Regions from separate parts of the Pradoshia eiseniae genome, predicted to be linked through region 2. Evidence: riboswitches for the same ligand, from Rfam matches in the RefSeq annotation. Region 2 holds a riboswitch; the other holds the start of a gene.
The links. Region 2 has a riboswitch for thiamine pyrophosphate ahead of thiM (hydroxyethylthiazole kinase). Riboswitches for the same ligand answer to the same signal wherever they lie in the genome.
Positions count from the first base shown of each region.

Region 1: linked by a shared signal. The riboswitch ahead of thiW (energy coupling factor transporter S component ThiW) and the one ahead of thiM (hydroxyethylthiazole kinase) in region 2 are both predicted to bind thiamine pyrophosphate.

Region 1 is NZ_PKOZ01000018.1:2,985-7,198, reverse strand. It holds gene CYL18_RS17205 (penicillin-binding transpeptidase domain-containing protein) at 1-1,218, opposite strand, end outside; TPP riboswitch at 1,417-1,528, shown strand; TPP riboswitch at 1,609-1,696, shown strand; gene thiW (energy coupling factor transporter S component ThiW) at 2,009-2,512, shown strand; gene CYL18_RS17195 (DUF4260 domain-containing protein) at 2,650-3,000, opposite strand; gene CYL18_RS17190 (MerR family transcriptional regulator) at 3,000-3,425, opposite strand; gene CYL18_RS19745 (DUF4181 domain-containing protein) at 3,709-4,113, shown strand.
Region 2 is NZ_PKOZ01000001.1:412,960-417,173, forward strand. It holds gene CYL18_RS02005 (MFS transporter) at 32-1,300, opposite strand; gene CYL18_RS02010 (ArsR/SmtB family transcription factor) at 1,367-1,990, opposite strand; TPP riboswitch at 2,137-2,236, shown strand; TPP riboswitch at 2,306-2,407, shown strand; gene thiM (hydroxyethylthiazole kinase) at 2,497-3,282, shown strand; gene thiD (bifunctional hydroxymethylpyrimidine kinase/phosphomethylpyrimidine kinase) at 3,279-4,103, shown strand; gene thiE (thiamine phosphate synthase) at 4,093-4,214, shown strand, end outside.

The sequences.
Region 1 (4,214 bases), on a different contig from region 2:
GAATGCTGCGGAGAAGCGGTTCAATAGTGGCTGCTTCGCATCTTTCTCCAGCTTTGCATAGTTATCAGAGCTCATTCCTAAGATAAAGTCATTTGGATTAAAGGATGGCGAGCTCACAAGCGCGAGCACATCTCCTGTTTCAGGGTGGACGGCTGAATAGGTACCGGCCACGCCCTTCATGTTGGAAAAGGCGGTCTTCTGCAAATCGGCATCAATCATTAGTTTGACGCTTTGCCCATCCTCCGGCTCCGTTTCTGCGATTATGGAAGGCTCTTCCCGGTCAATATAAATGGTATAGCCATCCTTGCCGCGAAGCTCTTGCTCTAACAATTCCTCAAGTCCCCGCTTCCCGATGACACTGCTTGCGGAGTATCCCTTATCCTTATGCTTCTCAAGCTCTTCAGCGGTAATCGTTCCGACATAGCCTGTCAGATGAGCGGCACTTTCCTTATAAGGATATTCCCGCACCGCCGTTTCTCGGAACTGGACACCATCGATCGCTTTTAGCTTTTCAATTCGTTCCTTATCGTCCTTGGCAATTTTTTGGATGGGTACGAAAAGGGCAGGTTCCACCCAGCTTTGATTCAACTGCTTATCGATGTATTCAGTCGAGTTATCAAGTATTTTCGCGACCTCATCTTTTTTCGACTCATCAAATTGTTCTGGGACGATTCCGACCTGCTGGGCTGTTCCATTGATGGCAAGACCCTTTCCATTACGGTCAAAAATCTCGCCCCTCTGCGCTTTTGTGGAGCCAATACCTATCTTCTCATCTTTCTGCAAGTCCGGGAAAATAAAGGTCGTATCCCAGTCGATATACCAGTTCTCTTCTTCATCACGCGTTTCTTTCTTTAATTCTACTTCCTTATCAAACTCGATTTCTCCAGCGATGGAGTTCATCTTTACCTGAATCGGAAGCGTAACCTGCTCTTTATCCTCGTGCTCCTGTTCCTCTTCAAAATTGGTTTTCACCTCTAAATCGGTAATGCCAAGATCACTATATACTTTTTCATACCGATCGACGAAATCCTCACTTTTAAAGGTTTCCTTAGTGGAAGCCGAAAGATAATCCGCATACATATCATCAAATTTCTGCTCGTTCCACAGCTTCACATAATCTTTCAGCCGGCTTTCTGGCTGAACAGAATCATCTCTGCATCCTGCTGCAACCAATAATAATAAAAATAAAAAGCTTGCTAGAATTCTTTTTTTACTCACGGATTCTGCCCCCTCTCGAATCAATGTCTTAATTATAACAAAAGAGCGAATATTTATTGAGAAAAATTGTCCTTGCCTATTAGACTAAGGAGTAACAGACACATGTGATATATCTATTTAACAAAGGGTTAGGATATTTATTTTTCGAAATAGATTGATTTACTTACTAATTTTGGTAAGCTAATAGATAATTCATATAAACAGCACTAGGGGTGTCTTGCAAAAGGCTGAGATGGAGCTGGCGTTTCCTCCGAACCCTTTGAACCTGACCTAGTTCATGCTAGCGGAGGGAAGGTGAAATTATGAGGGATGACGTGTATTCCATTCATCCTGACCTTCCAATTGATTGGTCAGGGTTTTCTGATGTTAAAAGACTATGAACTAAATATGTATATCTACTAGGGGCGCCAATGGCTGAGAAGAACCCTTTGAACCTGATCTAGTTCATACTAGCGGAGGGAAGTAGGAATGATGAAGCTAGTATGACTTCTACCATTTACCACTTTCCATTTGTGAGAGTGGTTTTTATTTTGGTCTCCCCTTCCATTCAGTACCCATACGGCAATTACACTCCCTGCTGTTTATATGGTCGTCAATAGTATACGAGGAGGAAATTACATGGACACGTTTACTGAAAGATTGCACGCACACATTCAACCGATTTGGGAGCAAATCATCAGCATCTATTCGAATAAGTTTTAAGAAAAGGAACATTGCTGGAGGAAAAATTCGTTCATTGTTTAAAGGGCTAATTTAACAAACCGTAATCGAAGAAAGGTGAGTGTAAACCATGAACCGGACAAAAAAACTGACCATGACCGCTTTACTCGCAGCCATCACGAGTATATCCAGCAGCCTGATTTTCATCCCGATTGGATTCGCAAAGATATTCCCAATCCAGCATCTCGTAAACCTGCTTTCAGCTGTCCTATTGGGCCCGGCCTACGCCATTATGCAAGCCTTCCTCTCCTCCACTATCAGGAATATAATCGGAACGGGCAGCCTATTCGCCTATCCCGGAAGCATGATTGGCGCCTTCCTGGCAGCCATCCTTTACAGCAAGACAAAAAATATTGGGCTATCTGCCCTTGGCGAAGTAATCGGCACCGGCATACTAGGGGCAATCGCGACCTATCCCATAGCCGTTTTAATCCTCGGAGAAGAAATGACCATTTTCGGACTCATCCCTGCCTTCACGATCAGTTCCTTCACGGGAGCCTTATTGGGATATACTTTATTGAACCTATTAATCAGAAAACGGGTCATCCTGCCAGGTGGACAAAAGGTAAGGTAGCATAATCAAATTTGATGCAGCTCTATGCTTATAGAAGGCTTGCCGTATAATGTGACCTGCTCCTAGTCAGTAGAGAAAGTAAAACAAGCCGCCTCCATAAAGGAAGCGGCTTACTTTCTAGTGGCATAATGGCTCCATTACAATTTTTGTATATGTGTTATGTTAAAAGTGTCTTCATATTTCAATCCAAATCCCAATAATCTATCCATAAATATATGTGCTAGCCAGATAATTGATATTATGAGTAAATAAACATTTGAAAAGTAAAAGTAACTGATAAAGAAAAGTAGCGGTACAATCAAACTGTGTCCGAAATTATAAACAATGGCGCCAATTTTTTTATTCATTGCATAACCAATCATAGTTATATCAGGAACTAATAAAAGGACAAAAAACAGCCAAACCGGGAAATTTAGGTACACGTAAATATAAAAAGAAATGGCAAAGGCAATTCCATTTTCGATACGGACGATTCTTTTAACTGTCATTATAAATTCCTCTTATCGCTGCTTTTGAAGAGTTCAAACAGCAAATCCTCAATCACTTCTTTATTCTCTGTATATTTTTCTTCTTTTATCAGCTCTTTAACGTTTTTCAATGTCTTTGATGCTTGTTCATAAAACTGAATTTTCCCATCAATATTTGATAGCTTTTGCTCAATTAACCATACGGTTGAATTGTTACATTCTGCTGATATTGGTTTGTCTTTTAATATGAGCAATTGTTGAATCTCTTTAATTGTGAAGCCCAAATGCTTTAATACGATGATAAGCTGCAGCTGCTTTTCACTATCTTCATCATATTCTCGATACCCATTGTCTCGCCTTTTAGGCTTCAATATCTGCTCTTTCTCATAATAACGAATCGTATCCGTTTGAATCTTATATTTCTTAGAGAAATCTTTGATTTGCATATGAACCACTCTCCCAATACCACCATAACATTGGAGTATTGTCTAAGGTCAAGGGTATAAATATATATATATTTATAAATCAATTGAAAAAGAGTCACTTCTTAATCTTTACCATTTCCCCTCCCGCTAATCTGCAGCCTTTTATTAATAGGCTGTTATCGTAAAGATTATTGCTTAGGGAAGCTGCTATTCATTTTACTGTACAATTTTAGATTGAGAGCGCCTCCTTGAACAGAGGGACAGGTTAGCTTTAGAAGGGTTTCTATCATCCATATCGAATTATATGGTTATAGTATTTGAAGCAGTGACTAATAAAGATAAATGGAGAGGGTTAATTTTGAGGCTGTTGACGGTTCTAATTATTTTATTATTAGTAGTATTTTCGGTAGAAAAAATGACAGATAAATTTTGGGGTGTAAAGAGAAAAAGCATCTCCGAAACTCCCGGTAAAAGAATTGACCGATGGGGAAGAGCGATAATAATCTTTATATTTGTAGTATCCAGTATTACCAAGGGTTCGAGTGTCATTCTAGAATGGCAATTCGTTCTATTTTTCATGGCATTAATGGGGTTTCAAGTTATTTTGGAGTGGAAATATCTAAAGAAATCTAAACAATATATCTCGTCATTAATAAGTTCGATGATAATTTGCCCTATCATTTTGCTTGTAATTCACTTTTACAGCTAGACCATTAGCAGAAGATGGCTGTCAAATTGACGGTCTTTTAAACTTACGGGGGCTTCATTAAACAATGAGACAGCAAAAATGCTGTCTTTTTCTTATGGAAT
Region 2 (4,214 bases):
TACTATCTATATGCAGCTCCTTTTACTTCAATTAGTTGGTTTCTCTTGCTTGTATTTCTTTTGGGTACTCGCCAATCGGGAATGTTTCATGATTAATTTTACTTGCTTCAGGCAGGTTTCTTAGTCTGGCATTCATTAACCAGATTAAACCTGCTATTAGGCTGCCTGCTCCCGTTAACATAAACATTATCTCGTTATTAACCGCTGTCGTGAAAAAACCACCTATCAATGATCCGAAGGGTAAAGATAGGGCACTAAGACTATAGCTTGCTGAGGTAACTCGTCCAAGCAGTTCATTTGGAATAATAATTTGATTAAGCGTCCCAAAGAAGATGTTTAGGTATCCGATTGGTATCCATGCAAGTCCAAATAACAATACGCTGAGAATAGTATTAGGGACAAGAGCAGAGAAAACCCATAAACATGTAGTTAAGAAATACCCGTATATGGTTAACCTTCCAACTTTAAATTTTCCTAGTTTCTGTACAGCCCATGCACCAAGCAATAATCCAGCAGAGATACTTGTTAAATAATATCCGTATATATGAGCGCCCCCTTTTTCTTCTGCAAAGGACGGTAAAAGGGCATAAGTTGCACCGATAGTAAAGTTGATAGCTATTGCTCCTGCCAAAAGAGGAAGCAATGCCTTGAATACGAGTGACAGGCCTTCTGATAATTCTTTTATGTATGTATGATACGAATGTTTCACAGGTGTATTGTCTATTGGAAGATGAGAAAGTTTTAAAAGACTAAATATCATTGCGCAGGTGGCAAAAGTGATGGAGTCGACCAAGAATAAAGAGATGGCACCAATCAAAGCTACAAGTATGCCCGCAAAGGCGTTAAAGATAAGATCGATTCCTTGATAAGCAAACGAAAAATAGGTATTGCCTTTTAGTAAGTCCTCTTTCTTGAGCACTAAAGGCAAGAGTTTATTCTGAGTTGGATAAGAGAACTGTTCGATGATAGCGATAAGGGGCATGATGATGAGCAAAAACTGTATGGTTAATAGATTGAAAAAATAAGCGCAAGGGATCATGAGCAGAAGGATACATTGTAACAACTGAGTACAAGTGAGGATTTTCTTGGGGTGCCACCTATCAATGAAGGGACCGAATAAAAATTGAAGAACTTTGGGAAATAAAATCAAGAAACCCGCTAAACCAGAATAAAAAGCGCTTCCGCCAAGGTCATAGACTAGCCATGTGGCGGCTATGTAATATAGGCTGTCCCCAATATTCGTAATGATTCTACCTAATAAAAGCCAGGAAAAGTTTTTGTTTGCTCGGAAGAAATTCATATTTAATCTCCTTAAAAATTATTTAATCGGTTAAATAAAAACTGACTGTTGGTGATAAAAAAAGAATCAATCTTGATTCTTTTCTTTCTCCTTATATCGATCCATGGATGGCTCATCAATCTGCAGGGCAGTAGTGGAAACAAAGTACACCTTACTGTCAGGATTCTTTTCAGCGTCCTTTGCCAAGCTAGTTAATTCGTTCATCAAATTATGGTATTTTTTAACCCATGCTTGAAATTGCACCCTTGTTGCAGTGAATTCCCAAAGTGAACCGACAAAATTCCATTCGGAAGGGTCTTCTGAAGCTTTATCCATGATAAAGGATTCCTCGGGAGCAGACAGGATATGTTTTTTAGATCGTTCATTCATTTGTAAGATTAACTGCCTGGCAGATTCGCTAACCTCTTTATATGGTAATAGTTGATCGGCCGGTATAAATCCGGCGGCGACTGATTGATAGAACTTCTGGATGATTCCGTTCTTTTCCTCGGTATATACGATTTCAATTAACCCGTTTTTTTCTAAGTCCTTAATATGATAATGAATCTTGGCTCGTGACATGCCGAAATGCTCGGATAATTGCTGGCCTGTATAAGGTTTTTCCATGAGACGCATCATAATCTCTGCCCGAAAAGGATCGGATAGGGCTTTGATTTGGCTGAAATCCGTCAAGGTTAACATGGGTTTCATTTTTTCGCTCCTCTGTTATATATTTTTATTCGGTTAAAAATAATTTAACTATATGGTAAACTATGTAAAATAATTAATCAATATGTTTTTTATTTTCCATATATTATTGAAAAAGATACAAGATTTTGATAAGGTAAAACCAATCAAATGATTTGCAGGGGGACTCTTAGGAGTTGAGAAGGTAGAACCTGACCCTTAGAACCTGACTTAGTTAACACTAGCGTAGGGAGCAAAGTATAACACGCCTTAATTTGTGTATATTTTAGCTCTCCATCTATTATTTGGAGAGCTTTATTTGTTTCCTAAAACTAAATAATTTGATTGCGGGGGGACTCTTATGGAGTTGAGAAGGTTAAAACCTGACCCTTAGAACCTGTCTTAGTTAATACTGGCGTAGGGAGCAATAAACATCAGAAGCGATTCTGATGCTAGGCCCTTCTATTCTTGCTAGTGAGATAGAGGGGCTTTTTCTTTCTTGCGTCCATCGACAAAATGGAGGAGAGAAGATGAACTATTTATTTGAAGGAACAACTGTATTCACACAAGTCCGGGATAGGAATCCACTCATTCATTGCATCACGAATTATGTAGCGGCCAATCTCCAGGCAAATGGACTGCTTGCGATTGGGGCATCACCGGTTATGGCGGATGGACCGGATGAGGTGGAGGAGATTGTCGAAGTGGCATCGGCGCTTTCCATCAATATCGGCACCCTTAATCCGCAGATGAGGCGGGCGATGCTGAAAGCGGGCAAGGCTGCCAATAAGAGGGGAATGCCTGTACTGCTTGACCCGGTCGCTGTCGGGGCTGCCACGTATAGGAAGGAAGCAGTAAGAGAGTTACTTCAAGAGGTTCATATTGATGCCATTCGCTGTAATCTTGGCGAGCTCGCTGCACTCGTGGGAGCTGAGTGGGAGCAAAAGGGAGTGGACAGCGGCACGGGAGCCATTCATCTGGAAAGGGAGGCAAAAAAGGTAGCATTGGAACATGGATGCCTAGTTATTGTGACCGGAGAGAAGGATTATCTCACGGACGGTGAACGAGAACGCTGGGTAGAGGGCGGACATGAGATGATTACTCAAGTCACGGGCAGCGGGTGCTTACTCAGCTCTGTTTGCACAGCCATCCTGGCATCATGTGACAGTCATCGATTAGACAGGCTTGCTGAAGGACTGTTCCTGTATAAAAAAGCAAGTGAGGAAGCCTATCAAACAAGTCCTTATCCAGCTTCTTTTCAAGCTGCCTTTTTGGATCGATTATTTGTCCATGCGAGCGGGAGGGGGGAAGCATGAATGTAGTGATGACAATTGCCGGATCTGATTCTGGCGGCGGTGCAGGGATTCAGGCTGACTTGAAAACGTTCCAAGAGCTGGGGGTGTTTGGTACTTCCGTCATTACAGCTTTAACCGCTCAAAACACGATGGGTGTTCATGATATTTTGACAACGACTCCGCAATTTGTCCGGTCGCAGGCGGAGGCAGTCTTAAATGATTTGCCTGTGCGAGCAGTCAAGACCGGGATGCTTGCCTCCGGTGAAATCATTCAAGAGATAGCGGAGATTCTGAGAAAGAGAGACTTGCAGCTTGTTGTGGACCCGGTCATGGTCGCAAAGGGAGGGGCACAATTGCTCGGGATGGAGGCTGTGCGTGACTTGCGGGATCATTTGATTCCGCTTAGTACGGTCATTACGCCAAACATACCCGAAGCCGAGGTTTTGACGGGGATGTCCATCCGCCATGACAGTCAAGTCGAAAAGGCGGCAGAGCATTTGCTTGAGCTAGGGGCAGGTTGCGTCGTCATAAAGGGCGGGCATATGGATAACCCGGATTTTGCGACGGACGCCGTTTATTTTGCCAATGGCCGTTCCTTTAAGATGACGACAAAGCGAGTCAGAACGAGGCATACTCATGGGACAGGCTGCACCTTTTCGGCAGCAATCACAGCGTTTTTAGGGCAAGGAAGGACCGTAGGGGAATCCATTCTCGAAGCAAAGCACTTCATCCAGCAGGCGATTGAACAGGAACTTGGGCTCGGAAGCGGTAATGGCCCGACGAATCATTTTGCCTACAAGCTAAATCAGGAGAAATGTGAGGTGGAAATCGTTGAAGCATGAACAGCTGCAGATCTATTTTGTAATGGGATCAGTCAATGTTAAGGAATCCAACCTTCTTAACGTTTTAGAGGACGCCTTGAAGGGCGGTATCACGATGTTCCAGTTCAGGGA